Regions from separate parts of the Pueribacillus sp. YX66 genome, predicted to be linked through region 2. Evidence: riboswitches for the same ligand, from Rfam matches in the RefSeq annotation. Region 2 holds a riboswitch; the other holds the start of a gene.
The links. A riboswitch is a leader RNA that binds a small molecule or an ion and turns the genes downstream of it on or off. The one in region 2 is predicted to bind cobalamin.

Region 1: linked by a shared signal. The riboswitch ahead of ABU914_RS05165 (ribonucleoside-diphosphate reductase subunit alpha) and the one ahead of ABU914_RS04105 (ABC transporter substrate-binding protein) in region 2 are both predicted to bind cobalamin.

The regions. Positions count from the first base shown of each region.
Region 1 covers NZ_JBEUEL010000007.1:72,712-88,594, forward strand. The annotation lists gene ABU914_RS05140 (DUF4017 family protein) at 324-440, shown strand; gene ABU914_RS05145 (PspC domain-containing protein) at 456-587, shown strand; gene ABU914_RS05150 (CPBP family intramembrane glutamic endopeptidase) at 747-1,478, shown strand; gene ABU914_RS05155 (ribonucleotide-diphosphate reductase subunit beta) at 1,528-2,571, opposite strand; gene ABU914_RS05160 (flavodoxin) at 2,552-2,986, opposite strand; gene ABU914_RS05165 (ribonucleoside-diphosphate reductase subunit alpha) at 3,015-5,249, opposite strand; cobalamin riboswitch at 5,396-5,596, opposite strand; gene ABU914_RS05170 (hypothetical protein) at 5,924-6,049, shown strand; gene ABU914_RS05175 (AAA family ATPase) at 6,754-8,475, opposite strand; gene ABU914_RS05180 (PepSY domain-containing protein) at 8,792-9,313, opposite strand; gene ABU914_RS05185 (sensor histidine kinase) at 9,326-10,672, opposite strand; gene ABU914_RS05190 (response regulator transcription factor) at 10,697-11,401, opposite strand; gene ABU914_RS05195 (PepSY domain-containing protein) at 11,650-12,213, shown strand; gene ABU914_RS05200 (thioredoxin family protein) at 12,253-12,804, opposite strand; gene gatB (Asp-tRNA(Asn)/Glu-tRNA(Gln) amidotransferase subunit GatB) at 12,887-14,320, opposite strand; gene gatA (Asp-tRNA(Asn)/Glu-tRNA(Gln) amidotransferase subunit GatA) at 14,335-15,786, opposite strand; gene gatC (Asp-tRNA(Asn)/Glu-tRNA(Gln) amidotransferase subunit GatC) at 15,799-15,883, opposite strand, start outside.
Region 2 covers NZ_JBEUEL010000006.1:13,576-29,458, forward strand. The annotation lists gene cbiB (adenosylcobinamide-phosphate synthase CbiB) at 1-952, opposite strand, end outside; gene cobD (threonine-phosphate decarboxylase CobD) at 1-15, opposite strand, end outside; gene ABU914_RS04095 (adenosylcobinamide amidohydrolase) at 955-2,418, opposite strand; gene ABU914_RS04100 (FecCD family ABC transporter permease) at 2,420-3,475, opposite strand; gene ABU914_RS04105 (ABC transporter substrate-binding protein) at 3,438-4,394, opposite strand; cobalamin riboswitch at 4,536-4,715, opposite strand; gene ABU914_RS04110 (Rrf2 family transcriptional regulator) at 4,851-5,294, opposite strand; gene ABU914_RS04115 (cytochrome c oxidase subunit 2A) at 5,621-5,767, shown strand; gene ABU914_RS04120 (cytochrome c oxidase subunit II) at 5,796-6,296, shown strand; gene ABU914_RS04125 (b(o/a)3-type cytochrome-c oxidase subunit 1) at 6,299-7,948, shown strand; partial or broken gene ABU914_RS04130 (DinB family protein) at 8,490-8,850, opposite strand; partial or broken gene ABU914_RS04135 (IS1182 family transposase) at 9,749-10,891, shown strand; partial or broken gene ABU914_RS04140 (protein rep) at 11,214-12,010, shown strand; gene ABU914_RS04145 (Fe3+ hydroxamate ABC transporter substrate-binding protein) at 12,052-12,222, shown strand; partial or broken gene ABU914_RS04150 (transposase) at 12,480-12,673, shown strand; gene ABU914_RS04155 (ABC transporter permease) at 12,814-14,007, opposite strand; gene ABU914_RS04160 (ABC transporter ATP-binding protein) at 14,004-14,696, opposite strand; gene ABU914_RS04165 (efflux RND transporter periplasmic adaptor subunit) at 14,693-15,793, opposite strand; gene yknW (YknW family membrane protein) at 15,798-15,883, opposite strand, start outside.

The DNA of each region.
Region 1 (15,883 bases), on a different contig from region 2:
GTTCTAGTTCTTTTTGTAAATCATCTTCTGTAATCCCTTATTTCTCAGCTTCTTGACTAATTTCTTTTTGTAATTCACGAAAAGCTAAAATACTAGCCTTCGTAATCATGAGCCTCCCATTATCCTCAATAAAAACCACACGATCTCCTTCTTCTAGTTTTAATTTTTACCTAATCATTTTCGGTGCTGTTACGTGCCCTTTAGAGCTGATTCTTGATACTTCCACAAACATTTTACTCATACCGAAAAAATATAATGGTCGTTCACAATCATTCGTTGTAAAATAATTGTATAAAGTTTAAAATGTCATACAAATCATATATATTTATGAAAACAGTTCATTATTTCTCTATCTCATCGTCTGTGCAATTGGATTACTCATCCCTGCTTCACAAGGTTATAACACAATCAGATGGAAGTTATTTGTTGCGAAAATTTAATAGGGAGGATGACACGTGAAGCTATTAACAAAATCTTCACACGATAAAGCGTTGTTCGGTGTGTGCGGAGGAATTGCGGAATATCTAGGAATTTCTCCTTTTGTTGTCCAATTCTTTTTTGTTTTTATTATCCCTGCCTCTTTCTGAGTTTATCTCTTCCTGCACCTCGTAATGAAAGAAAAGCCTTCATTGTAACTTTTCATCAAAAAGTCGGATGAGCCACTCACCGGACTTATTATTCTATGCTTTTTACTCAACGTAAAATATGATAGTGACAATAGAAAATGAAAAATTAGATGCTATGAAATGGAGGTGGATATCATCGAGATTGCATTTTGGATGATCATTTTTTTCACGGTTGTCTATGAACCGATCATCGGCTATTTTGACTATAAAAAATTTAAAGTAAATGTAAGTGAAAATAAAAATGAAAGAATGAACTACTACATCAATTCGATCATTAGTTTATGGGCGCCGACGCTTTTTATTTTGCTTATTGTATCGTTGACGGAGCTTACTTTTAAGCAAATTGGCTTTGCGATTCCAACGATTCAAACGGAACCTCTCGGACCTATTATTACATATATCGCAATCGCAATTGGACTACTTTATTTTTTAAGTATTTTATATTCGATCGTCCGTTATCATGTAAGCGATAAATTTAAAGAAAAATTTTCACAAGCGATGAAAAAAGAACAAGCCAAGAGTGAATTCTACTTGATATTACCAACAACAAAAAAAGAAGCAAAATTTTGGAATGTCGTTTCAGTAACAGCAGGAATAACAGAAGAAGTGATTTATCGAGGATTTCTCATCTTCGCCTTTTCTTACCTGTTTCCAAGTCTCTCCATTTGGATCGTTATCTTGATCGTTTCATTGCTATTTGGGCTTGCCCATACGTATCAAGGAACCCTAGGAGTCGTAAGAACAACGATTATAGGACTCTTTTTTTCAATTCTTTATCTTAGTCTCGGTTCCATTTTACCACTTATCGTCCTTCACTTCTTCATCGATTATATGGGTAAGCTAAGTGATTAAAAAACATCAGTCAGGGGACTCCCCAACAAAACCGGGATCCCCTGACTACTTACAAATCATCAAATCCGTTTAAATCACTCGTTTTCGTGTAGTTGCGTGCTTTTTGCTCGAAGAAGTCTGTCTTCGTACCGTCAAAATTGTCAACATATGCTCGAATCCAGCGCATCGGGTTATCAACGTACTCTTGGTAAATTTCGTGCAACCCGATCATCCTTAGCATTTTATTTGCACGATATTTTATATAACCTTTCATTTCATTTAAATCGATTCCTTCTACGTCAGCGAGAACATACTGTGACCATTCGCTTTCTAGCGAAACAGATTTCTCAAAATGGTCATATATCCATTGAATAAACTTCTCATTGTTATATTCTCGATATTCTGCTAACGTTGCACGAAACAGTTCAGAAATAAACCGTCCATGCTCTAGTTCATCGCGATTAATATAGCTTACCATCGTTGATGTTCCAACCATTTTGTTTTGACGGGCCAAATTGTAGAAAAATGCGAAACCAGAATAAAAAAACATACCTTCTAATAAAGCAGTATACACCATCGTTTTTAAAATATTTTCAATCGTCGGTTCTTCAACGAACGTATTGTACTGCTCAGTAATTTGCTCGTTTCTTTTTAGTAGAATTGGATCTTTTCTGCCCAATTCAAATGCTTCATTTTGTTCGTCTAATGAAACGACAGATGAAAGTACGTACGAATAGCTTTCGTTATGAACTGCTTCTTGCTGGGCAATGACAGCAAGAATGGACTGGACCGATGGATCGGTCGCGTATAAGGATAGTAGCAACGCTGTCCGTGTTTGCGGAGCATCTAGCGTCGATAACAAACCGATAATTTTTAAATAAGCGTCTCGTTCTGCTTTAGTTAATGTTGAAAATTGTTTCACATCGCTAGACATATTAATTTCATCCGCCTGCCAGTAGTTTCCGAGCAGCCGTTTGTACATTTTGTACCAATGCGGGTACGTGATATTGTTCCAATTTAATATCCCGCTCGATTGTCCACCAAATAAGCGTGTCGATTTATTCGGATTACGTGGCTCTAGCGTTTTCGCTCGTTCAAGCAAAACTTTTTGCATCATAAAGCACTCCTTCTACCCATTGTCCGACCTTTGCTTCTTGGGAGCCGCGCGGAGATTGCTCGATCTTCAAGCCAGGCCATTTGCTTTCATAAAATGTTGCGAGTTTATCAACGGCGAGACAAAACATGTCATCTCCGCCAAATTGCGTATCCCCTGTGCCAAAAACGGCAACGTTTTCAGGTTTATAGCCAATCTCATACACGAAGTCTTTCACTTCGTCTGGCGTTTGCCCCTTTGCCCAAGTAAACGTTCCAATAAAAATGTAATTGTAAACAGATAGATTGTGAGGTCGCTCGATTCCGATGTCACACCAATCTACATGAAAATCTTCTTCTAATAAACGTTTTCCGATCAATTCAGCGACTTCCTCTGTGTTTCCGCTATACGATAAATAACTGACTAATGCTCTCATTCAAAATACCTCCTTCTCCGCATATATCTCAGCTATGGCACCATTCGCATTCCTCAATATCATTCGCCGTTGAGCGAACGTAATATGTCGTTTTAAGTCGTCCTTTCCACGCTTGTAAATGCAAATCGAGTAAGACAGAAGCACGAATGTTATATGGGACATAAATGTTAAACGAGATGCTTTGATCAACATGCTTTTGCCTTGCTACATTTTGCTTTACGGACCAGCGCTGGTCAACAATGTAGGCACTACGGCGATATACGTCGTACGTCCGATGGTTTAAATCAGGAGCGGTTGTTGGTATTTTAAAGTCTTTCTTTTCTTCGTAATAAAACGGCTTGAAAACAGGATCAATGCTTGCCGTTGAACCAGCAATTAACGCAGTCGATGAATTCGGTGCTACCGCCATTAAGTAGCTGTTTCGAATGCCATGTTTCTGAACCTGATGTTTCAAATTCGTCCATTTTTCATCTGCATAACTGCGTTCGTCAAAATATTCACCGGACTCCCATTTACTTCCTTTAAACAATGGATACGAGCCTTTTTCTTTACTAAGTTCCATGCTCGCCTTTATCGTGTAAAACGCAATTTTTTCGTATAGTTCATCCGCGTACTGGACCGCTTCTTCCGTCTCCCAATGAATGCCTTCCAATGCAAGCAAATGATGCCACCCAAACGTCCCAAGTCCAATCGCACGATATTTTTGATTCGTCAGTTTCGTTTGTTGAATCGGTAACGTGTTCAAATCTATAACATTATCGAGCATACGAACTTGAATCGAAATCAGTCGTTCTAACACATGAGCAGGCACTGCTCGCCCTAAATGGATTGAACTTAAGTTACAAACGACAAAATCACCAGAGCGATATTTTTTTACAATCGTTCCATCATTTTCAACAAACTCTTCAATAAACTGTGTCGGCGATTGGTTTTGCGTAATTTCTGTACATAAGTTTGAGCAGTAAATCATCCCTTCGTGAGCATTCACATTTTGGCGGTTCACTTCATCACGGTAAAACATAAATGGTGTGCCCGATTCAAGCTGGGAACGTAATATACGTTTCATTATTTCAATGGCGGGAACTTTTTTCTTCGTAAGCTGTTCGTTTTGAATGCATTGAGCATACAATCTTCGCCACGTTCCGCTGCCTATTTTTTCGTCATATGCATCTTCGAGTGAAAACCCCATAACTTGCCGTACTTCGTGCGGATCGAATAAATACCAGTCACCGCGTTTTTCGACTTGTTCCATAAAATAATCTGGAATGCAGACACCTGTAAAAATATCGTGCGCCCGCATGCGTTCATCGCCGTTATTTAGCTTTAAATCTAAGAAATATTCAATGTCTAAATGCCACACATCGAGATAAACGGCGATTGCGCCTTTTCTCGTTCCTAGCTGATCAACGCTTACCGCTGTATTGTTGAGCTGTTTAATCCATGGCACGACACCACTCGACATCCCTTTATACTCACGAATCGAGCTTCCACGCGCCCGAATTTTTCCCATATAAACACCGATGCCGCCACCGTTTTTCGAAAGCTTTGCAATGTCGGTATTGCTGTCATAAATCGATTGCAAACTGTCGTCAACCGTATCGATAAAACAGCTCGAAAGCTGTCCATGTGTTTTTCCCGCGTTATTTAACGTCGGCGTCGCAACGGTCATATACAGCTCGCTTAGTGCCCAGTACGCTTCAAGTACGTATGTTGTGCGGTATTTTCTTTGCTCATCTTGCATGAGATGCATCGCGATGATCATCCACCGTTCCTGCGGGAGTTCATATGTTCGTTTCTCGTGGTCTGTCGCAAGATACCTCGTTGCAAGTGTATAAATCGCAGGATACGTAAATAGCTCATCACGTTCAGGCTGGATTTGCTTTTCAAAATGAGCAATTTCTTGCTCTGAATATTTTTCTAACAATGCAGGATGATAAATTCCTTTTTCAACGAGCTCGTTGATAAGCTTATAAAAGCTTCCATAGCGTGCACTTTGTTCATAACCGCGGTTTTTAGCTGCTTCGCGATATAATTTTTGAAGATAAATACGAGCTGCCATAAACGTCCATGATGTGTTCGCTTCATCGATTTGCTCTAGCGCAACCTTAAGCAGGTTCTGTTCAATTTCCACCTCGTCTGTTACATGCGCACATTGCTGCAAGACTTTTTGTTTAAAATGTTCCACATCAAGTTGAAGTTTTTCATTCAAATCATCAATAAGATTACTTATCTTTTGCTGTGAATTTAGTAAATGAGTTATCATTTTCCCTCTCCTCTTGAACGTATTTTCATGATCTAAGGGCGAAAGAAAACCATTAAAAAACCGCCCACCCGGCTGGATGAACGGTTAAAAACGATCGAAATAGACGATGCTATTCTTTCGTTTCATACTCTTCCACCCCGAAGATCTGAAACTATGAAATGCTGGCAGGTCTCCTGACTCGTGCATCTTTCTACTAAGGTCCTTCCCATGTCAACGATGGACACAGTGGATATTCCCGTTCGTCCGCACTTACAGTTGCGGGGGCAGTCTCGGACTTTCACCGAGTTCCCTTTTCAGACGTTGCTCGCTCATCATGCAAAAACGTCACCAACAGTTCAAAACTATATATAGTTGTTATATTTAATAAGAACACAATATGTTGTATGTAAAGACTAGCATAGTCAAATAGGAAAAGCAATAGAAAAAAAGAAAGTGAAAGTCTTTCACAAATCCTTAACTATGCAAATCAAGCGAGGAGAGTTTGAAATGGATAACATCACATTTATTTGCCCGATCGAATACGGAAACGCTCCGAAAAAAATTGTATTACGAGACTTAATTTTAGCCTTTGTCGAAAAGATTTAAATTATTTTTTTGAATTTACTGCTGGTCACATTCATTGGTCAATCGTTGGTGATCGCTCTTTTCAAAGAAAAAAAGCAGTTTTGTAGCAAGTGAAACAGACCGAATCTGAAAAAATTGTTGAAATTGAAATCGTAAATTTAATTACTCACGGTAAAACAACCGCTGTCAATGGGGTGTTAAAAGCAAAAGATAACACTGTTTATGCTTTTTTGTAACGTCTGTATCTTCGTAAGTGCAGGCAAAAACATAATTAAAGAAATCACATCCTATGTGATCAAAACTTAGCGAAATTGTAGCTAAAATAAAAGCACTAAAGAGAGATGAGCGAATAATTTAAAATATTCTTTATAGAATAGAGGCGGATTTTATGAGTAAACAACGAAAGGCCGTCTTATTTATTGCTTCGAGTTTAGATGGATATATTGCTCAAAGAAGGAATCTCTTGAATGGCTCTATCATGGCGAAGGTGAAGCTGATTATGTCTTTTCGGAATTTTATGACACGGTAGATGCGATTTTAATGGGTAAAAGAACATACGATTTGGTAATGAACCAACATTTAAAGGAGTTCCCATATAAAGACAAATAATGTTTTGTATTTACAAGAACTTTTACCGAACATACTAAAGACGTGACCTAACTGATTTTGTAAACAAGCTAAAAGTGAAGATGGAAAAAATATTTGGATGGTTGGAGGTGGAAAATTATGGAGTTCTTTTTTACAAGAAAAATGATGAGCTCACTATAACAGTAGCACCAACGTTACTCAGCAAAGGGATTCCGTTATTTAAAGAAGGAAATTAATAAATATGCGGTAGTTCAATCCATTTGTTGAACTACACTATGAGGTTAAAAAGTGAAGGCACACAAGAATAAAGGAAACCATAAAAATCGGGTTTCCCTTTATTCTTAGCCTAAATTTAAGAAACGACTTCCGTTCGGTTTCCCGTTACAATCTCTTGTACTTCTTCGCCTTCAAGCGTTTCTTTTTTCATTAACGCATCTACGAGATGTTGAAATTCAGTTTCATGATCACGAATGAGTTGTTCTGTTTTTTGCAGTGCTTCTTCAAACAATGCTTGCATTTTTTCGGCTTTTTTACCTTTATCAAATGTAAGACGAAAGGCGTCTTGAAGCATACCTGTGTCAACCATTTGTTCAATGATTTGTTTCGCTTGTTGAACGTCGCCACTCACGCCGATGCTATGCTCGCCAAGATACATCCGTTCAGCGACACCACCTGCGAGAATCATACTCACTTGGTCGAGTAGTTCACTCGTCGTTGAAAGATGAAGTTCTTTCGGAATCGGTGCGACGTATCCGAGGGCTTGTCCGCGTGGAATAATCGTCGCTTTTCGAATCGAGCCTGGTTTCGTTAATGCTGCAACGAGAGCGTGACCTGATTCATGGATCGCCACTCTCCGTTTCGTTTGTTTATCATTTAGCGCTCGTGAACTCGTACCGAGAATCGTACGGTCAAGGGCATAGTCGATATCACTTGCTGTGATTTCTTCGCGACCTTCGCGAACGGCGCGTCTGCTCGCTGTTTCAAATAACGTGCTAATTTCTGCTCCTGAAAAGCCTGACGTCGATTCAGCAAGTCCGTCAAGTGATGCGATGACATCTTTAGCTAATGGTTTATCTTTCGTATGAATATCGATAATCTCTTTTCTTCCTTGCGTATCTGGTAATGGAACATGGAAAGTGAAATCTATTCGACCTGGTCTTAAAAACGCGTCATCAAGCATATCTTTTCGGTTCGTTGCTGCAATAAAAAGGATCCCATCGTTATTGTTGCCCCCGTCAAGTTGGACGAGGAGCTCTGTCAACGTTTTCTCGCCTTCATCACCTCCACCGTGCGCTTTCCGTCTACCTGCAAGCGCATCGATCTCATCTATGAAAATAACAGCAGGCTTTTGCTTTCTCGCATTCTGGAAAAGCGAACGAACTCGAGCAGCTCCAACACCAACGAATAGTTCTGTGAACGCCGCACCACTTGATGAGAAAAAAGTCGCTCCAATTTCACGCGCGATCGCTTGGGCCAGCAAGGTTTTACCAGTTCCAGGCGGTCCATACAACAAAATACCTTTCGGTGCCTTTAAGCCGATTTGTTCTGACCGTTTTGGATTTTTAATAATCGACAACGTTTGTAAAATTTCTTCTTTCATTTCGTTCGGAAGACCTCCGATATCATTCAGTGTAACATTTGGAAGAGGTGCTGCTTTCGAACGGCTATTTTTCATTGACTTAACACCGACACCGCCTTTTCCTTGTAATACAAAAAGTGAAATGAGCAGCGCAATGAACACTCCACCAATCATGATACCTCCAACTGCACCGCTATTCGAGTATTTATAATTAAGGTTATAATTTTTTATCCATTCTTCAACCATTTGACTTTCAGGTCGTACATTCGTTACGTAAAGACCATGATTTGTTTTTAAAAACAACTTTCCGTCTGATCGTTCAGTCAGATCAGCTCGTTGTCCATTTAAAGCTTGAATCGTTTGCTCCATCTGAGCAAATGAAACTTCAGTTCCTTTATTTTTATCAACGATTACCCAGCTTATCGTTGCTAGTCCCGTAATTACAATTAAAGCGAGTATAGTAAGCTTCGTTGCAAATTTTGATTTAGAGTTCAAGCTTGCTCACCCCCTATTTTATGGTTAAATTTTACATTTATAGATGCCGTTTACTAGATACGCATTCATGTAATAATCGCGTGTCTGAATGACTGTTTTTTAACATTCAAATCGCTATAGTACGTAGCTACATTTACTAAACCGATACTCTATGATAATAAAAGTCTCACAATCCATTATATAAAATAATAGCAGGCTTGAACACGTTAAAAAGAGGTACCCATGACATATATTGCAAAAATTTAGCAATACGTAGCAGTCATAGCATTCTCACCGACTAAATGTCGTTCAGAATGTCACGAATAGAATGACTCCATTAATCTTCAAACGTATAACTTAAAATTTCCCCTGTATAAGCTTGCACGTAAACGACCGCTTCTCTGTCGTCGTCCAATTCGATTTCTACAGCGTACACATGTGAGCCTTCAAAGCTTTCTAAATCAACATCATCCACTTCACCTTTCACTTTTGTGAGAGCAATTTCTGCTGCTTTGCGTTCACCAATTTTTGTTTTTGGTGTTTCTCGTTGTTCAGGATGATTTGCCTTTGGAGGTGGTGTTTCATGTTTTTGGGTAAGCACGAGTGACGATACGTTCCCAGTATTTCGATCAATTTTCACTGTATACTGACCGAATTCATTTTCAATCTCTGCTTGATACTCATTGCCTTTTTGTATAAATGTTTTCACTTCACCGCCATAGAGCGACTGAATGAGTTCTCTCGCTTCTTTATCGGTAAGCGAGCCTTTATCTTCTTTTGCAATAAGTTGATTAACGCTAAATCCTAGTGCAAATATGAACACCACTCCAAGTATAATCAATAGCCATTTTTTCCACATGCACAGCCCTCCTTATGTTTCATTCACGCATGGTAGGGAAATTTTTACTTCTGTTCCTTCATTTTCTTCACTTTCAATATGAATTGAACCGTTGTGGGCATCGACAATCTTTTTCGCAATTGCAAGTCCTAATCCCGTTCCGCCTTGCTCACGAGTCCGTGCTTCATCGACACGATAAAAGCGATCAAACACGCCCTTCTGATCCTTTTTAGAAATCCCGATTCCATAATCTTTCACAATAAAATAACAACTTTCCTGTTCTCGACCAACGAGAATGTCAATTGGCTTTTGACTATATTTTAATGCGTTATCAAGCAAAATAAATAACACTTGCTTTATTTTTTGTTCATCTGCATAAACGAAAGGTACCTTGCCTTCCCTTTGCTGAACAAAAATGTCACGTTCATAAACATTTTGAAACGTCCGGCTTGCCTCTTCACAAAAAGCTTTTAAATTAAACGTCGTCATCGACATGTTCCAATCTTCTTCATTTTTAGCCAGAAGGAGCAATTGTTCAGTCATTTCTTTCATTCTTGCCGCTTCTGAATGAATGGCATCGATCGATTCGTTTAAAAGATCAGGACGTTGCATACCCCACCGTTTCAGCATGCTTGCATAGCTATCAATGATCGTTAACGGTGTTTTCAGTTCATGAGACGCATCGGAAACAAATTGTTGCTGCTTATTAAAGTTTTGTTCTAACCTTTCAATCATATGGTTAAACGTATTACCAAGTTTGTACAATTCGTCGTTCGGTCTTTGTTTCATCGAAAGCTTCTTAAAAATCCCTTTTCGTTGTATTTCTTCCATCGTATCGATCATCGAATTGATCGGCTTTAAAATAATCACACTTAGAAGTCTGCCGCTAAAAAAGGAAAGTACAAGTACGAGAAGTGTTGCAATCGTAAGCACAATTTTTAATAAGTTTAAATTTGAAAGGACCGGTTCTAAGCTTGCGATGACTTCCAATGTAACGACATCACCGTTTTCCCAAATTATCGGGTAATAAGCAACAGCAAATTCATCTTGCCGTGCAAATACTTGTGACGGATGATGTGTCACTGTCCGATTCGCTAACTCGGTGTTTTTCGCAATGGTAACGAGTGCAGTTTGATCTTCATTAACGATGCGAATCATTCCGTCTGCTGGTAAAAAAGCTCTCAGCATCGCCGAACGTTCTGCTTCCTCCATACGTGGCTGAACGTTTCTAACGATTTCTTCTGCACGCTGAGTTACTCTTTCAAGCTCACTATTAATCGTGACGTTCGCAAATAAAAAGTAAATCGCAGCATTCACAGTAAGCAAAAGGATGAGGAGCCAGACGGTTGAAAATAAGTGGATGACATTTCGAATACGCATGACCGCTCACGACCCCTTTCCTCTTTATGATTGCTCGACTTTCAACATGTAACCGACACCACGAACAGTATGAATATACTCTGTTGCAGTTACATTCTTAATTTTTTTACGAACGTATCGAATGTACACATCAACAACATTCGTATCTCCGTAATAATCATAACCCCATACGGCTGATAAAAGTTGTTCGCGATTTAGCACTTGGTTCGGATGCTTCATTAAAAATTTTAATAAATCAAATTCTCGCGGCGTCAAGTCAATAACCGTCTCCTGAACTTTCACTTCGTAGCTTTTTTCATTTAATGATAGTTCACCAATCGTAAGCACGTCCTCATTCGGTTTATCAACTTGACTAAATTGCTGACGCGTTCTTAGAAGAGCTCGAATTCTGGCAAGCAATTCCTCGATTTTAAACGGCTTCGTCATGTAGTCATTTGCCCCTTGATCAAGCCCGCTTACTTTATCAGGGATCGAATCCCGTGCCGTCAATAAGATGACTGGCGTTACGTCACCCGCACTTCGCATCCTCCGCAACACTTCGATTCCATTTAATTCTGGCAACATGATATCTAGCAAAACGAGATCCCATTCATGCTGCTCTAACAGGCGAAGTCCTTCTTTTCCCGTCCTTGCCGTCGTTGCTTCATACCCTTCATATTCAAGCTCTAACTGAATGACACGCGCAATTTTACTTTCATCTTCTACGATTAAAATCTTTTCTTTTTCCATAAGCCTCTCCTACAATTGAGCACTACTGTATCAAATAGACCGGAGGGTCACAGAATGTGAGTTCTGGACATAATGCCTTTTTTGTCGAACACCCTTACTAGCTATTGTCCTCCTATTCGAACATGTATCTACAGTTTACCACTTTCATTCTTTAATCATGAAATTCTCATCAATTTCTAATCTTATTCGACGCGATTTCTCAGATTCAAAGGTTATAGTGAAAATAACAAAATGAGGAGGGAAAAATGATGAAAAAGAAAGCCATCATTATTGCATCAATTTTAGCAGTTGGGGCGATCGGAACGGCAGGTTATTCCGCTTCAGCCACGTATGGGGAAAGTAAAGCAAATGTTGAACAGGAAGACGTCATTCGCATCATCGAAGACAAATACGACGGGCATGTGAAAGAAATTGAGTTTGAAAAAGATAACGGTAAAGGGAAATATGAAGTCGAGTACACGAAAGGAAACAAAAAATACGAAGTCGAAATTGACGCCAAGGATGGAAAAGTGATAAAAGAAGAAGTGGAAGTTGCAAACCAACACGATGCCAATCACAAAGATGACAATTACGACGATCGCGATGTGACTAAACCGAACGAGAACGAAAAGAAAAACGCAAACATTATCACAGTACAACAAGCGATTGACATTGCACTTAAAGATCAGGCTGGTCATGTCACCGAAGTAGAACTCGATGAAGAGGACGGAAAGGTTCGTTATGAAATCGAAATCGAGACGAAACGCGGCGAAGTTGAAATCAAAATTGACGCAAAAACAGGCAAAATTTTAGACGTTGAATATGATGATTAGGAAAAAAGCTTGCATCCGTCCATCGATGCAAGCTTTTTCCTATTTCAGCTTTTCCATAATGCTATTGTAAATGTTAGTCCACAGTTGTTCGTCTGTCGTAAACCTACGATTAAATGCAGCGTATAATTCCTTTTGCTTATCTGCATAATTCGAAGCATCCTTCGGCGGAAGCTTAGATCTACCTTCATCAACTAGCAGTTGCACTTCAGGTGCCCGGGGACCCCATACAGCTTGTTCATTTCCTGCTTCGTCAATAAAAATAAAAATCGGGATCGCTCGTGCTGTGCCGTTCGTTAAATATTGATCCATCAATTCTAAGTTTTGATCACGTAGCAACATGCGTACGTCAATGTCTGCTTTTTCAGCAATTTTTAATAAAATCGGAACGTTAACCATTGCATCACCACACCAATCTTCGGTAAGCACGATCGCGCGAAGTTTCTTTGACTTCAGCTGTTTAAATTGCGCTTCTTCTTCATCATTCACTTGAAAACGTTCATAGATGGATTGCAATTGTTCTTTATTCACGCTCATCGCATCGATATACGCTTGTGGCGTCATCCCTTTTTCAAACCAGTCCGCTAATGTCATAATATATTCTCCTTTCTAAAAAAGGCAGACTCTACATTGAGAATCTGCCTGTTGTACTGCTAGTTACGCTATTACCGAATGTTTAACGATTTGCAATTTCTTCTCGTAATAGTTTATTAATCATTTGCGGATTTGCTTTCCCTTTTGTCGCTTTCATCGCTTGTCCGACTAAAAAGCCGAGAGCCCGATCTTTTCCGTTCTTAAAGTCTTCCACAGATTGCTCGTTATTGTCAAGAATTTCGTTTACGAGTGTACGTAGTTCACCTTCGTCAGAAATTTGCATTAAACCTTTTTCTTTTACAATCGCTTCTGGGTCGCCACCTTTTTCAATCAATTCTCCGAAAATTTTCTTTGCGATTTTTGAAGAAATTGTTCCGTTTTCGATGAGCTTAATCATTTTAGCGAGTGATTCGGGTTGCATTGCTATATCTGTTATTTCTTTCTGTTCTGCGTTTAAGTATGCAGACACATCGCCCATCATCCAGTTTGAAGCAAGCTTCGCGTCAGCGCCATGTGCGATCACGTCTTCGAAGTAATCGGATAAGTCTTTTGATTGTGTAAGGACCATCGCATCGTATTCAGGTAGACCAATTTCGTTTATGTAACGATTGCGGCGAGCGTCTGGAAGTTCAGGGATTTCTTCACGAATCCGATTTTTCCAGTCTTCATCAATTTCGATCTTAACGAGGTCTGATTCAGGGAAATAACGATAATCGTCTGCTGCTTCTTTCACACGCATTAAGATCGTTCGTTTCGCTGATTCATCCCAACGACGTGTTTCTTGCTCGATTTTTCCCCCTTCACGAAGAATGTCTGCTTGGCGAACTTCTTCATATGCAATTCCGCTTCTTACGTGTGCGAATGAATTTAAATTTTTCAATTCTGTTTTCGTACCAAATTCTTTTTGTCCAACGGGGCGAAGGGATACGTTCGCATCACAGCGAAGTGAACCTTCTTCCATTTTCACATCAGATACACCTGTATATTGTATAATCGCCTTTAATTTCTCGAGATATGCATAAGCTTCATCAGGTGTACGAATATCAGGCTCAGACACAATCTCAATGAGTGGTGTTCCAGCGCGGTTTAAGTCGACGAGGGAATGATCGGCACCGTCGACGTGCGTTAGCTTTCCAGCATCTTCTTCCATGTGAATGCGTGTAATTCCAATTTTTTTCTTTTCACCATTCACTTCAATTTCAATCCACCCATGTTCACCAATTGGATTTTCGTCTTGTGTTATTTGATATGCTTTTGGGTTATCAGGATAAAAGTAGTTTTTCCTATCAAATGTCATCGTATCAGCAATCTGACAATTTAGCGCTAATGCTGCCTTCATTGCAAAATCAACAGCCGAACGGTTTAATGTCGGCAATGTTCCCGGATGACCGAGGCAAATCGGGCAAACATTCGTATTTGGCGGTGCCCCAAACTCCGTTGAGCATCCGCAAAAGATTTTTGAATTCGTCTTTAATTCAACGTGTACTTCAAGTCCTATGATCGTTTCAAACTCCATCGTCTCCGCCCTCCTCACAGCTCCGGTTTTGCTTTATGGAAGTCTGTCGCTTGTTCAAATGCATGTGCTACACGGTAAACTGTATGTTCATCAAAATGTTTTCCAATAATTTGCAGTCCAATTGGCAGTCCTTCGGAAAATCCGCATGGGATTGAAATGGCTGGGTTTCCTGACAAGTTAATCGGAATTGTTAAAATATCTCCTGTGTACATTTTGATCGGATCGTCGATCACTTCTCCAAACTTATATGCTGTTGAAGGTGCCGTAGGTCCGATAATGACATCATACTTTTCAAACACTGATTCAAAATCTTGTTTAATTAACGTGCGCGCTCGTTGGGCTTTTTTGTAATACGCATCGTAGTAGCCTGAACTTAACGCATACGTTCCAAGAATAATCCGACGTTTCACTTCATTGCCAAATGCTTCGCTTCGCGAGTTGACATACACGTCTTGTAAATCATTCGCATTTTCTGTGCGATAGCCGTAACGAATTCCGTCAAAACGCGCAAGGCTTGCCGACGCTTCTGAAGATGAAAGCAAGTAGTAGCTTGCAACTGCGTATTTCGAGTGTGGAAGTGAAACTTCTTCCCAAACGGCACCCATTTTTTCTAACGTTGCGAGTGCTTCTTTAACGCTCACTTTCACGTTTTCATCGACGCCTTCTGATAAATATTCTTTCGGAACACCAATCTTTAATCCTTTCACATCACCCGTTAAGCTGTCGATATAGTTCGGAACATCAATATTCACCGATGTCGCATCGAGCTTATCTTGTCCGACGATCGATTGAAGCAAATATGCGTTGTCTTCAACAGACTTCGTCATCGTTCCGATTTGATCGAGTGATGATGCGAAAGCGACAAGACCGAACCGTGATACGAGCCCATATGTCGGTTTTAATCCGACAACACCACAAAAAGACGCAGGCTGGCGAATCGATCCACCTGTATCCGATCCTAATGCAAAATACGTTTGTCCAGCTGAGACAGCAGCTGCTGCTCCTCCGCTCGAACCACCCGGTACGTAGTCTAAGTTCCACGGATTTTTCGTTTGCTTAAATGCAGAGTTTTCCGTCGTAGAACCCATCGCAAACTCATCCATGTTTAGTTTTCCAACGACGACAGCATCAGCTTCATTCAGTTTTTCAACAACAGTTGCATCGTACAGTGGCTCGAAGTTTTCTAGCATTTTACTAGAGCATGTCGTTCGAACATCTTTCGTAATAATATTATCTTTTAAACCGACGGGCAATCCATAAAGCTGACCTTTTTCCGAATTGGATTTTTCATCAAGTTGTTTTGCTTTTTCAAGTGCTTTTTCTTCATTAAGCGTAACAAATGCTTCAAGCTTATCATCTGTTTCTTTTATTCGTTTGAACGACTGTTCCACAACTTCTTGAACACTCAATTCTTTTTTATGTAACATCTCTTGTATCTCTTGTAAACGATGATGAAATAATGTCATTCTATTCCCTCCTTACTCTAAAATCGCTGGCACTTTAATGAGACCATCCTTCTGTTCAGGTACGTTTTTTAGCGCTTCTTCACGACTGATCATCGTT
Region 2 (15,883 bases):
AGCAGGTAGACACAATGAGCCCACCTCCTAACAAAAATAAAATGAGCATCGTATTAGTTGTACGGTGCATAATGGAAACGGCTTGTGCGATATGTTTGGCTTCCAACGGATAAATAGATTCGCCAATATAGGCGCGCTTTGAAACAATGCCCGCGTATATGTTCGTACCACCGAGTTGGATTCCAAGAAGCGCAGCCGTTGCCGATTCAAGCCAACCACTGTTAGGACTTGCATGTTTTTTAGCATCACGGGTGAAGATCCGAAAGCAATCACGTCTCGAACGCGGTTGAACAGGTTGGTTGACGATAATCATCCACAATCCAGTGAGACGGCTCGGTATGTAATTAACGACATCATCGAGTCGGGCCGATGCCCAGCCGAATTGAGCGAATTGCTCATTTTTGTATCCTAGCATCGAGTCACACGTATTGATTGTCCGATACGCAAGCGCAAGCGGTGCTCCTCCAATAAGTGCCCAAAAAAGTGGTGCGGTTATTCCGTCACTCGTATTTTCAGCAACGGTTTCAACCGTAGCTCGTGTAATTTCAGCTTCAGTTAACTGTTCCGTATCGCGTGCGACGATCAGGCTGAGATTTTTTCTTGCTTTCTCTATATCCCCTTCAATGAGCGGTTCATACACATCGTTCGCTGCATCGGCAAGCCCTTTCGTTGCTATCGTCGTTGCGATGAGCGACGACTCTATTACAATTCCAAATGTTCTATTCATACGATAGGAAAAATACATAATAAGAACGGTTATCGCAATGACAACGATGACGAGAAGAAACACTACAAGACTACCTTTCAATCTGCGAAATTTTCCAAAATTAAGTCTTTGCTCAAGACATGCAATCCCTTTTCCGATCATTCGAACGGGGTGTGGCAATGATTTCGGATCGCCAACAATTCGGTCGATCAAATATGCGAGTACAATTGAGATGAGATGATCGATTATCATGCTTGACGTCCTTTTCGAATCGCTTCTACCGTACATTCATATACTGTTTTCCCTAGCGCTTTTCCAAGTGCTGTAATCGTGCCCGCATATTGAAATGCTTTCCCGCGCTGTGTCGCACTGACGAGTATGCTATCGGTTGATGTACCTGTCGCAATCGTGTTCGTCACTGGGTCAACAATCTTTTCATCAAAAAACGCTTTCGCCTTCGCTTCTGTTGATGTCATAAGCGCTTGCATAAAGGCTTCCTCTGACAACTCACCATTAACAAATACCCACGTATTAATCGTGCCGACTTCATGCTTTTCCCATTTATGCGCAGACGCTTTTGACACATCGACAGCATTACCAATACCTGCCGTAACGATGACTAGCAGTTCGAACGATTCTTTTTTAATAAGCCGGCTACTATAATGTGCGAGTCTTGCAGCAGTCATCATCGCAACAGTATCATCGATTGCTATATTTTGAGTTTTTAAAAACTTACGCATATCCTCTTCAGGATTATCGCACACATAATCTTTGTGAACGTGGCGGTTAATGAATGTCTGCTTCCATGAAAAACCTGAGCCGAGTACGGCTGAAGATACCGTCTTAAGTTGAAACGGAAACGAAAGCTTGATCCATTCTTCCGTTTGCTCTATCGATAGCGATTGAAATGTAATCATTGCCCGTTCACTTTGTGTCTTGTCAGGTAATATAGTTGTTAATGGACGTGAACGTTCAGGATGAATGAGACGTTTTGTTTTTGCACGGTAAATACGCTCAATCGTTTCTTCGCGTAAAACAGATGTTGGTGTGTCAAGTGAATGAACCGCTCCATCATGCAACAGTAAAAGCCGATCACAATAAAGGCTAGCTAAATCTAGATCATGAAAGACCGCAACAATCGTCAACCCTTTTTCTTCTGTCCATTTTCTTAATGTATCGAGTAAATTCTTTTGATGAGCGAGATCGAGATGATTTGTCGGTTCATCGAGAAGCAATAATTTCGGTTCTTGTGCTAAAGCTTGCGCAAGATATACCCGCTGCTTCTCACCGCCACTTAGCGAATGAATCGATTTCTCGGCAAATTGCAATACGTTAGCTTGCGCCATCGCATCATTCATTACTTCTTTATCAATGACCGACAGTGACTTAAAAAGCCCTTTTTGATAGGCATAACGGCCGAGCGATACGACTTCTTCCACCGTATACATGTACGTTTGCTCGACCGATTGCGGGAGTACGGCGATTACTTTCGCAAGCTCTTTCGAAGAAAAAGCGTGTAACGGTTTACGAGCAAGTGTAACTGAACCGTGCTGAAGTGGATGAACACCCGAAATCATTTTTAATAGCGTCGTTTTTCCACTCCCATTTGGACCGAGTACACCGAGAAATTCGCCTTTCTTAACGGAAAAGCTAATCTCTTTTAAAACGTTGTTCCCACCGTATCCTCCTGATACATGTTCTACTTTCAGCATACTACACACTTCTTTCTTTTCGTTGTCGGAATAAAATCAAAGCAAACACCGGTGCCCCAATAATCGCCGTAATCACTCCAATTGGTAACTCAACTGGCGCAACGATTGTACGTGCAACGAGATCAGCTAAGATTAAAAAACTTCCGCCATAAAAAATAGACAGTGGAAGTAAATGGCGGTGGTCAGTTCCAAATACGATTCGGATCATATGTGGAATGACGAGCCCAACAAAGCCAATCGTCCCCGATACGGCAACCGCTGCACCGGTAACGACCGATGCGGATAAAAGGATAAGCATTTTTCGAGTTTGAACGTTAACACCGAGATGGTGCGCGCGCTCTTCTCCAAATGAAAGTGCGTTCAGTTCACTAGCACTAAATAATAATATAAGACTACCGATAATAAAAAATGGCAAAATCATAAGCGTATAATTCCAGCTCCGCATGCTAACACTGCCGAGTAACCAATGAATAATTTGGCGAAGTTCCTCCCCGCTTAACGCAACCATTAAAGAGAGCAACGATCCTAAAAATGAGCTAATAATAATTCCTGTTAAAATAATCATTTCCATCGAAAGCGTTTCCTGAACGATCCGAGCAAACATAATGACAGCAATAATCGTAAGAAAACCGCCAAAAATGGCAAAAATCGGAAGCGTGAACGGTCCAAAAATTGTAATTCCATAAAAAATAACGAGAACAGCTCCAAACGAAGCACCGGAAGATACACCTAGCGTGTACGGATCAGCAAGCGGATTTTTTAATAAACCTTGAAATGCTGCCCCGCATATCGCAAGTGATGCCCCGACAAAAAAAGCAAGCACAACTCGTGGAAGTCGAATTTTCATTACTATATTCGTCGTCGTCTCATCAACCGATAGACCCATATCAAGATGAAGCAATGACTGAATCATAAGATGCGCAACTTCAGAGAGGGGGATCGATACACTCCCGATCGATACCCCTAACATCATTGCTCCAATCGTAAAGAGAATCGCAACGCTATATGTGATAAATCGGTTATTCTCCAAATACGTCTGGATAGATAACTTTCGCAAGTTCTTCGATCCCTTCAGCTAAGCGTGGACCTGGGCGTGATACAAGATCAGGATGAACATCATAAACACGTTCGTTTTTCACAGCGGGAACGTCTTGCCACGCTTTCCGTGCGAGAATTTCATCCTTTGGATTTTCAACGTAATCACCGTATGTCGTAACGATAACGTCTGGATTTAACTTCACGGCATCTTCTTCCGTAAATTGAACCCAACCTTCTTGGTCGCCAGCGACGTTCTCAGCACGAATGATACTTAGCATTTCATCAATAAATGTATTCTTTCCTGTTGTATATAACTCTGGGTCTACTTCCACCCATACTTTCACTTCATCTTGTATATCTTTAGCTTTTTCCTCAAGTTCAGCGATTTTTGTTTTTATCGTATTGATGATTTCGTTACCTTTTTCTTTCGTTCCTGTCGCTAATGCCATCATGTCAATCGAATGATATGTAGCTTCGAACGAGGACGCATCGTTTACGACGATAACATCAATATTCGCTTCCCGTAGCTGTTCAAGTCCTTCAGCAGAATTATGAGCATTAGACTCATGGGCAAACACAACATCAGGTTCAAGTGAAATAATTTGTTCAATATTAAATTCCATACCACCGACTTTTTCTTTTTCCATCGCTTCTTCTGGATAATTATCAAACTCTGAAACTCCAACAATCTCATCGTTTAAACCTAACGCAAATAATATTTCCGTATTGCTTGGAATTAATGAAACGACTCGTTCAGGTTTTGTTTCTAGTGTCACTTCGTAATCTAACGCGTCTGTAATCGTGATCGGAAATTCAGATTCTTTCTGATTTGTCTCGTTATCATTATTTACTGTTTGTTGTTGCTCGACTGGACCGCATGCTACTAACAATCCAATTGCAATGAATAATGTAAAAAATAAATGTAAACTTTTTCGCAAAACTTTCTCTCCTATTCAACATTTTTTCCAAAATCAAAAAAGTCCATCTTGACCGATGGACTTTAAACAACACTCGTGAACACATGCATACTCTTTATGCTCTCATTCGTGTCGCCTCAACACCTCCATCCCCGAAGATTGTGAAACAGTTTGAACAAAGCAGGTCTCCTGACTTGCGTTTCATCTTACTTTGAGCCTTCCCATGCAAACACCTTGCAGTCTTTTGCACAGTGGGTATCCTCATTTCATCGACGCTTACAGTTGCGGGGGCAGTTCTGGAATTTCACCAGATTCCCTTACACTTTGTCCCAGCTTCTTATTTAATGGATATGAACAAACTACAATTTCATCGTAACGAATATTCGATACACTGACAAGAAAAACTTTTTGCAACAAACTTTAATGATCATTCGCAAAAAAGATACGTTTTGCTACTATGCTTTCTTGCTTAATTGACTACTCTTGAATTTGCAACAATGAGAGTAATTGACTTCGATTCGACGTAATATCATCTAACGTATATTGGTCGAGCACTTTAAAAAAAGCATTAAGCGCCTCATTCAACATACTTTTGAATCGACAAACTGGTGTTAATACGCACGTGTTCATTCCATTCGAATCGAAACAGTCGAGAAGATAAAAATCTTCTTCCGTTCGGCGCACGATTTCACCTATATTAATCTCTTCCGGTGCTTTCTTTAAACGCACACCTCCATTTCGTCCACGTACCGTTTCAACATATCCGAGTCGACCTAACTCGTGAATAATTTTTGTCAAATGATTTCTTTTTATATTGTACGCTTCGGAAATCTCATTTATATTTGAAAGTTTATCATCGCGTCGCAATGACAGAAACATAAGAACTCGTAACGAATAATCTGTGTAACTCGTTAACTTCATACGCTCCCTCTTTTCAAAATAAGTACAACTTAAGTTTAGCATAAGGATGTCTTTCAGTGCGATATATTACTATTTTGTGACGTTAAAATTACGGATTTGTGACAGCAATTGTGACGAAATTTTAAACATGCATTTAGAATGCACCTTTTTAAATGCAATAGGGGTATAAAGGAATTAAACGGGTATATAACCTATGAAACAAAAATCGATAAAAAATACCTCCGTTAAAATCCAGTAGTGAGGTTCACCCCACTCTCCTCACTGCTGGTTAAAATTACATAACAAAATCTAATAAACTCTAGAACTACTTTAAGGAGGTGAATACGTTGAAGACAGAGCTGGACACTCAAAAGCAAACACAGACAAAACACGGTGAAGAGAAGCTCTCAGGCACTTTTTTCGCTGTTATGCTACTCGGTACGTTCATGGTCGTGTCATGGTTTGGTGTCTACGGTTTATTTTTGAGTCGATAAGTAAAAATGAAATCGGAGGGTTTAAGCTATGCACTTACACCGCTATGAAAAAATTTGGCTTGCGTTCGGTATGGGGTCACTCGCATTATTTCTAGTTATCCTAGGTTTTGCTGCCTTTTATAAAGGGATGCAACCCCAAAGTGCGATTGAAGTCTGTGATCCGAATGAACTTGATCGAATTGATGATTTTAAACCAGAAAACCTAGGGGTTACAAAAGTAGATGATGATCAATATATTGTCAACATGGTGGCAACAGCCTTTAATTATGATTTTGGAAAAGATGAAGACGGGAAACCTGTCAACAAAATTAGAATTCCAAAAGGATCTAAAGTTTTATTCCAAGCCACTACGAAAGACGTCATTCACGGTTTCGAAGTTGCGGGTACGAATGTCAATATGATGCTCGAACCTGGTTTTGTCAGCCGTTATGAAACAGAGTTAAAAAATCCCGGTGAATATACGGTCGTTTGTAACGAGTATTGCGGCGTTGGACACCATCTCATGTTCGCAACAGTGGAGGTGTATTAATAATGCAAGAACTACCTTTATCTAAAAAAGAAAAGAAATTATATATGTCTTTTATGTATGTGACATACGTCTCTTTACTCATTGGTGGCTTAATGGGGTTATTACAAGTACTCCAGCGGACGGGTAAAGTTACGCTGCCATTCGGTATTGATTATTATCAAGTACTTACTGTACACGGTGTCATTCTTGGACTCGTGTTAACTACATTTTTCATCATAGGCTTTCAATTTTCATTAATGGGAAAAACGGTCGGAATTACGGATAAGCAGCTCAAATTCGGTTGGGTCAGTTTTTGGGTTATGCTCATCGGTACGATCTTGGCTGCGACAATGATTTTACTAGGGCAAGGCTCGGTACTATATACATTCTATACACCGCTTAGAGCTCACCCTATTTTTTATATCGGACTAACGCTTGTCATCGTTGGAACATGGATTGCAGCTACAATCAATTTTCGGCAATTATACTTATGGAAAAAAGAACATAAAGGACAAAAATCACCACTTTTAGCCTTTATGGTTACGATCAACATGATTATGTGGTTTATTGCCACGCTTGGACTAGCGGTATCCGTACTTTTCCACATTTTACCGTGGTCACTCGGATACAAAGCAACGATTAACGTATTGTTAACACGAACATTATTCTGGTATTTTGGCCACCCACTCGTTTATTTTTGGCTTTTACCTGCGTACATGGCATGGTATGCTATTATTCCAAAAGTCATCGGCGGGAAAATTTTCAGTGACGGTCTCGCACGATTGTCGTTCGTTTTATTTTTAATGTTTTCCATTCCAGTTGGGTTTCACCACCAGTTAACAGAGCCTGGAATTGATCCGATGTGGAAATTCATTCAAGTTACATTAACAATGATGGTCGTTGTGCCAACATTAATGACTGCTTTCTCGTTATTTGCAACGTTTGAAACAACAGGAAGGAAAAAAGGATATACAAGTCTTTTCGGCTGGTTCAAAAAATTACCTTGGAAAGACGTCCGCTTTTTTGCACCGTTCGTTGGAATGCTCTTTTTCATCCCTGGTGGAATAGGTGGAATTATTAACGCTTCTCACCAACTTAACACTGTCGTGCACAACACTGTATGGATTACAGGACACTTCCACTTAACAGTTGCTACAGCTGTCATGTTAACATTTTTCGGTGTTACGTATTGGCTCGTCCCACATTTAAGAGGCCGTACACTAACACCTAGCATCAACCGATTAGGAATGATTCAAACGATTCTTTGGGCAATCGGAATGTTTGTTATGAGTGCTGGTATGCATATTGCTGGATTACTTGGTGCACCGAGACGTTCAGCTTTCTCCATGTATGATGGAGGAGATCAAGTATCGACGTGGATCGGTTATCAAATTGCTCAGGCGGTTGGCGGTACAATTCTATTCATCGCCATCTTATTGATGGTTTATGCTTTCATTAAGCTTACATTCTTTGCCCCGCACGGCGAAGAAGAGTACCCAATCGCTCAAGAAGAAGATGATGCACCGCCAACACCTAAGATTCTTGAAAACTGGAAATTGTGGATTGGCATTACAGTCGCGCTTATTCTTTTTGCCTACACAATCCCAGTAATCGATATTATACAACATTCACCACCAGGTTCCGAACCATTTGATTGGCCAATCGGAAGGTAAAAATTTATAAACTGCTGGAGTGAAAATCCCAGCAGTTTATTTTTCTATTTTTAAGCATTTCTTTTTTGTCTATATGTTTTTCAAAATTTTCTTTTCGTTTAGCCAGTATTTTATAGACAAAACGAACACAACGACATGTATCTTAGATTGTAATGCTTGAACAATTATTTTCATATGCGAATTTACATGCATTGCTAAATCAATGGTTGTCGTTGCTTCACATGCACCTAATTCATTCACAACAATTTACTTTTCAATCTTTTGTAGACTATAATTTGAATTACTGTAGTCGTTTTCGATGACAAAGCTAGTTAGTTCACCGATATCAAAAACAAAACGGGAGTAGAGGAGCATTTACCCTTAGATAGCCTATTTTGCGGTTCTGAGCATCACAAGAAGAATTGCTACAACGAACCACGATGTCCATAATTAGAGAGTTACAAGCAACGTCTCTTCGTATAATATGTTTATCTAAAGTAGTTCCAAGTGTCTGTTTATGCTAAATAAAGAAGTGAAAAAATCCTAAACCATACACCTTGGATTATTTTGATAACGCTATTTTTATATGAGCTAAATGGTGCTCTTCATGCCAAGCTAATTTCGCAACTTTTGTTGCAACTGTAATTTTACCGTTTTTCTGGTGAGTAAACGCCCGATCTAATTAAAGCAAGCTTCAAACGTTGATACATTTTCAACTGAGAATCAGCAATATGATGAACAAGTTGACGAACAGTCCAGCTACCATTACGATATGTTCTACTTAAGTCCTCATCACTTAATGTTTCAACCACCTCTCTTAATCGAATCGTATACGTTTTAATTTCATTTAGCCATTCTTGAACATTTTCTAAAGTCACGTTTTTAGGAACTTGTAATTTCCCAATTGGATAGGTGACACCCATTTTTATTCCCCCTATTTTATAAGTTATTTTTAAATCATCCTTACATTACAATCCACCCTTCGAAATCTGCTCCTTATGTATGTGAGTCCGCTAGAGTGAGTGCTCTATTCTAGAAGAAAACTATTTACTAGCAACTCCTCCTTTCTTGCTATAGATTTCATATGTAAAATATCCAAATAAAATAATCCTATTCCTACTCCGAAACTAAACGGAGATACAATTGGAAATCAAGAAATATAAGCGAAGAAGTACGGCAACAACACAACCAATTATTACCCGTGGTGGTATAAAATTTTAAGCACCTTTTAATTTTTTATCCAAAGCGCCTTGCTTAAATTTATGTTTCATTCATTCTGAAAACTACAAATACTGCAATTGGAAGTAAAACGAGTGCGATTTCCGAAGCTAAGTTTATATTAGATACTCTCCTCTTTCACTTTTTAACATTTTAACGCCAGCTTTGCTGATTAACAATCTGATCCAGGAATCAGAGATATCATGTTTGACGGGCTATAATGTGATAGCTACAAATCACCCCAAAACAACATCAATTTGATTTTGGGATCTTTGCGATTTATCCCGAACAATAAAAAGCGCTGCTTCGTTCATACGAGTTCCTTTAAAAAAGATATTCACCACGAAACGCACCTTGTTTTATCTTATTGCTTCATGTAAAAATCATTCTCTTCATTATTCGACTAAGAAAAATTTTTCGTAATTTTATTTAGCTAAGTACAATCATATGAGCATTTTAAACATTTTATTAAGTAAAAACACACGTGCAAACACGTGTGTTCAGGCTGTCGAGAAAGTTTTTCTCGACAGCCTGTTTTATTTATTTTCTTTAACAATTCACCGCGTTAATTTGGTATAATATAGGTATAAAAATTGGCAGGTGATATCCATGTTTTATACAAGAAAAACCACTCAAAATGAAGTTGAGTTCGTTTCCATTGAAGAGCTTGTTCCCGATGATCATCTTTTGCGTAAAATTGATAAATATATAGACTTTTCCTTTATTATTGAAAAAGTTCGTCCTTATTATAGCGAGGATAACGGACGCCCTTCTCTTGATCCACTTATCCTTTTTAAAATGATGTTCATTGGTTACTTATTTGGAATTCGTTCTGAACGGCAATTAGAAAAAGAAATCAAAGTTAATGTTGCGTACCGCTGGTTTTTAGGCTTAAAACTCACAGTTCCAGTTCCTCACCATTCTACAATCAGTTGGAATCGTCGAACCCGTTTTAAAGACACGAACATCTTTCAAGAAATCTTTGATGAGATTGTTCTTCAAGCCATGAATCATCACAATATGGTTGATGGCAGAGTGTTATTTACAGACTCAACGCACTTAAAAGCGAACGCCAATAAACATAAATTTACAAGAAAAGAAGTTGAAATTGGAACACGCGAATATGTGGATGACTTAAACAAAGCCATTGAAGAAGACCGGATGAACGCTGGAAAAAAGCCGTTAAAGAAAAAAGAGGAGGTGGTTGAAACAAAGACGATGCGAGTAAGTAAAACAGACCCTGAAAGTGGTTTTATGTCTCGAGAGAATAAGCAGGAGATGTTTTGTTATCTTGATCACCGTACAACAGATATGAAATATAACATCATTACCGATGCCTATGTTACTCCAGGAAATGTACATGATTCCGTGCCCTATCTTGAACGTCTTGACCATCAAATGAAACGGTTTGGGTTTCAAGTTGAAGCTGTTGCCCTTGATTCAGGTTATCTTACAACTCCCATTTGTAAGGGATTGTCGGAACGCGATATATTTGGTGTTATTGCTCATAGAAGATATCAACCAACGAGAGGGCTTTTTCCAAAATGGAAGTTTACATACGATAAGGAACGCGATCGTTATATTTGTCCAAATGGAACAGAACTTGTCTATCGAACAACAACGAGAAATGGGTATCGTGAATATAAATCGAATCCTAAGATTTGTGCAACTTGCCCGCTTCTTCCCCAATGCACTCGGTCAAAAAACAAACAAAAAGTTGTGACGAGACATGTGTGGGAAGAACACTAAGAAAAGGTAAGGTTAAACTAGAAACAACAAGTTTTTTTGTGTTTAACTGTGTAAAATCAACGGAAAAACAAGTTTTTACTAAGAAACTTTTGACAGTACGCAAAACACACACAGGGGGTTTTTTTATTATCATGTGTAATTATAATAGATTCGATCAGTCGAAAAATCAAGTGTATTAGTCGATAAAACTAAAAGTGGAAAAATAAGACCATGGCGAGAAAAGAAAATAGCAAATATAAGTTATTGGGAACTGCTGCATATTTTGGAGTTTAAAAAGGCTGAACGTGTGAAAGATTGTGCGGAGATCTTAGAATATAAAATGGACATAGAAACGAGCGAAATTAATTTATATCGTGTTTGGTTTTGTAAATCTCGTTTGTGTCCAATGTGTAATTGGAGACGGGCTATGAAGCATGGTATTCAGTCACAAAAGGTTGTTGCTGAAGTTATTAGGCAAAAGCCAACGGTTCGTTGGTTGTTTCTCACATTAACTGTGAAAAATGTTTACGATGGTGAAGAATTAAACCAAAGTTTATCAGATATGGCGAAAGGTTTTAATCGCATGATGAAATATAAAAAATCACTAAGAATTTGGTTGATTTTATGCGTGCAACAGAAGTAACAGTAAACGAAATTGATAACTCGTATAATCAACATATGCATGTATTGATTTGTGTAGAAAGCACTTATTTTTATAACGCTGAAAATTATATTAATCAAAAACAATGGATTCACTTTTGGCGAAAAGCGATGAAATTGGACTATGATCCAAGCGTTAAAATTTCAATTGTCCGTCCGAAAAATAAGGACACGAACGCTATGCAATCGGCAATTAACGAAACGGCAAAGTATCCTGTGAAAGATACTGACTTCATGACAGATGACGAGAAAAAGAACTTGAAACGTTTATCTGATTTGGAAGAGGGGCTGCATCGTAAACGATTGATTTCGTATGGTGGATTGTTAAAAGAAATTCATAAAAAATTAAATTTAGATGATCTCGAAGATGGCGATTTAATTCATGCAGATGAGGAACAGGAAAAAGCGGAAGAAGAAGGTTTTTCTATTGTTGCGATGTGGAATTGGGAACGACAAAATTATTTTGTAAAAGAGTAGTTCGATAAATGAGCCATTTTATTACGTAAGGAGGTAGTCAATTGTTTAAACGTAAGTTGCATTGTTCTAATTGTAATCGAGAAGTTCAACCAGGGGAAGTAATATATGCAAAAATGAAAGTGCCACAACATGCAGTGATGGTAGAAATTAAAGCATATTTGAAAAACGAGAGTGAAATTATTTGTATAGATTGTTCTAAATCAAAAGAGTGAACTAAGGCAAGCTATCGGGTGCTATTGTTGAATAAAGAAAATAAAAGATTAGATACAGAAGATACGAGAGATTATTCTCGTGTCTTTTTTATTTTGGTTTTTGTGTTGCTAGAGGGAGAAGGAAAGCGTGGCAATTGTCAACGGTAAATCGCAACGAAGTGGTTCAGCGTTAGCTGATCCACGCAGTGAGAATTTAAGGAGTTGACAATTTGATCGCACCCGAACCCTCTTGGCACTGAAACAAACCCCACGTTTGACTTTCTAAAGAAGGGAAAGTCTTATACAAATTAAGGAAAGAAACCGTTGAGTGAAGCTTCGCAGATTCAAAAGAACTGCATGGGCTTCGCTATTGCAGGTTGAGAGGACTAAAAAACGCAAGGGAACAGGTGCTACTTACAGCTGCCTGTAGAACATGAAAAAGATAGCGATGCACCTAGCCAAGGTAGGATAGGTGCTTAAACAAATGATATTATTAATTTTTGTAGTAAGTTTCCTTAACTAAAACAAAAAACCACTTAGAAAATAAAAAGAGCTTGTAGAGAAAATACCCCTTTCTCTACAAGCTGAACACACGTGCAAACACGTGTGTTTTTATTCATAACGAAGTGATTCAATCGGATCAAGGCGTGATGCTTTGTTCGCAGGTAAAATTCCGAATACGATTCCGATAATCATTGAAAAAAGAACGCCTCCAATGATAACAGGAAAGGAAACGAGTGATGGCCAGCCAGCAAAGTACGATACGAGAGATGCCGCACCACCACCGAGTAAAATACCGATTAAGCCTCCGATTAATGTTAAAGTGACAGATTCTACGAGAAACTGAAATAATATTTGTCCTCTCGTTGCACCGATAGACATCCGAATGCCAATTTCGCGGGTCCGTTCTGTTACAGAAACAAGCATAATATTCATGACGCCAATCCCGCCAACGAGTAACGATACTCCTGCGATACTTCCAATAATAATCGTCATAATCGTTGTAATTTGACCGATACTAGCAGCAATTTCCTCCATATTCATTACTTGATAGGCTTCATCAGTATTGTGCAAGCGATTTAGTAATTCCGTAGCTTTTTCACCAGCCACTCGTAAATCGTCAGCGCTTTCCGCTTGCAGCATCACTTGGCTATATTCGCTTTGTCCAAAAACCGTCCGCCACGTTTTCCAAGGTAAATAAACTTCGTTGGTACCGAATGCGAATATTCCTGTCGGTTCCTCAAGGACCCCAGCAATTTCAACAGGTTGAGAATGAATGTAAAGCACTTGTCCAAGCGCGCTTTCTCCGTCAAATAGTTCATCTTGAATCGAGTGACTGACAACGGCTACCCGTTGCCCCGCCAAAAAATCAGCGGAGAGAAAACTTCTTCCTTGCTCTACATTTAGACCATTGACATCCAAATACGCTTGGTTAATGCCTGTAACGGAAGCGTCAATAACGTCTTCACGATAGCGCGCATTTGTGTATTCAGAACTAAGTGCGACGACTTTACTCACTTCGGGAATTTCTTCTAATGCTTGAATATCTTCTGGCGTGAATGGGTTCACTAACCATGCGTTTGGATTCGCTTGCAGTTCTTCATCTGATGGCATGTAAAAAAGTTCGATTGTATTACCTTCACCGACAATTTGCGATTTTAACATGGCCTCGCCGCCTTGTCCGATTGCGACGACAGCGATGACAGAACCTACTCCGATAATAATACCGAGCATCGTTAATATCGAGCGCATTTTGTGTGCGCGCAGTGATGAAAGTGCCATTTTAATATTTTCTATTACACTCACGATTCACTCACCTCTGCACTTTCATCTTCTCCAATTAGCTTTCCGTCACGAACAAAAACGGTGCGCTCTGCATACTCCGCAATTTCTTGCTCATGTGTCACGAGCACGACCGTTGTTCCATCACGATTCAGCATTGTAAACAAGTCCATAATTTGGACGCTTGTTTTTGAATCAAGTGCACCTGTCGGTTCATCTGCCAAAATAATTTTAGGATTGTTCACGATAGCACGTGCGATTGCAACCCGTTGCTTCTGTCCACCAGAAAGTTCATTCGGCAGATGGTTCATACGGTCTGATAAACCAACACGGTTTAAGGCTTCCATTGCTCGTTCTTCTCGCTCTTTTTTCGGCTTTCCCGAATAAATCAGCGGAAGCTCTACATTTCTAAGAGCATTGAGACGAGGAAGCAATTGGAACTGCTGAAACACGAATCCGAGCGATTGGTTTCTTACTAGAGCTAATGCATTTTCATCATAGTCGGAAACACGTTCACCATTTAAAAAATAGTCACCGCTCGTCGGTCGATCGAGACAGCCGATAATATTCATTAATGTCGACTTTCCAGAACCTGAGGGTCCCATAATTGCCGTAAATTCACCTTGTTTAATCTGTAAATCAATTCCTTTTAAAACATCAACTTGCTCTTTTCCAATGGTGTAACTTTTGACGATCGATGTGAGCTTGATCATTTGATCGTCACTTCCGTGCCGTTCTTTATCTCATCAGTTGGATCAACGATAATTTGCTCATCCGCTTCAACACCTTCGATGATTTCAATCATCTTATTAGAAACAGAACCAACTTTTACATCGCGGCGTTCCGCTTTATTTTCATTGACAACGAAAACGTAATTGTCTTCACCATCTTGCTTTACAGCGGTAAGTGGAAGTACATTCGCTTTTTGTTCTTTCGTTTTAATTTCAATGAGCATTTGAAAGCCAGGTTTAAGCTCAATTTCGTCTTCCACTTTTACTTGAATCGGATATTGAACACCGCCGCCATCCATTTCTAGACCTTCTTGCTGTTTCGGTAAATCGGAAATGAGACTGACAACGCCTTCCCAAGCTTGATCAGGAACAGCATCCGATTTTAATGTGACAGCCTGTCCTTTTTCAATCTTTAGCGTGTCGTATTCCGAGATTGTTCCTTCTACGATAAGGTCATCTAGTGTTCCGATGCGAATAACTGGCTGTTGCTCAAGTTGATTTGAAGCAAGCGCTGCTTGTTCATTAACTTCGACGATTTTTCCATCAACTTCACTTTTTACTTCAAGTTCAGCAATTTGCTGTTGAATGACTTCTTTTTGTAGCTGTAATTGTTCAAGTTCAATTTGTGTTTGTTGTTGCTGAAGTTTAATTTGCTCCAATTCTGCTTTTAATGCTTCATTCTCTTTATCGTCTTTTAATAACTTTTCGGTTTCTTTCCGTTTTGAAGCTAAGTCCGACACTTGTAAATTTGTAGATTTTATTTGCAGTTCGTTTTGCTTTTTCTCTAACGTCAGTTGCTTATTTTCATAACGTATGAGCGGCGCACCTTTTTTTACAGAGTCGCCTTCTTTAACGAGAATTTCTTTCACTGTACCTTTTTCAGCTGTGTAATATACAATTTGCTCGTTTGCCAATTTAAGCTGACCTGGCGTTAATACCGTTTCTGTAATCGTTTTTTCTTGCAACGTCGTCACATCTATTTTTACGTTACTATCAGCTTTTAATTTCCATATGTTAAGTCCGATTAATAGTACGAGTAAAGCCGCGACTCCAATTATAATCCAAATTTTTTTATTCATACAATTAAACTCCTAATGGTGCACTGATTGCCGCGCCAATCATTGATAAAATGATACCTATAATAAAAAAGCCAATTGAAATAGTCCAAG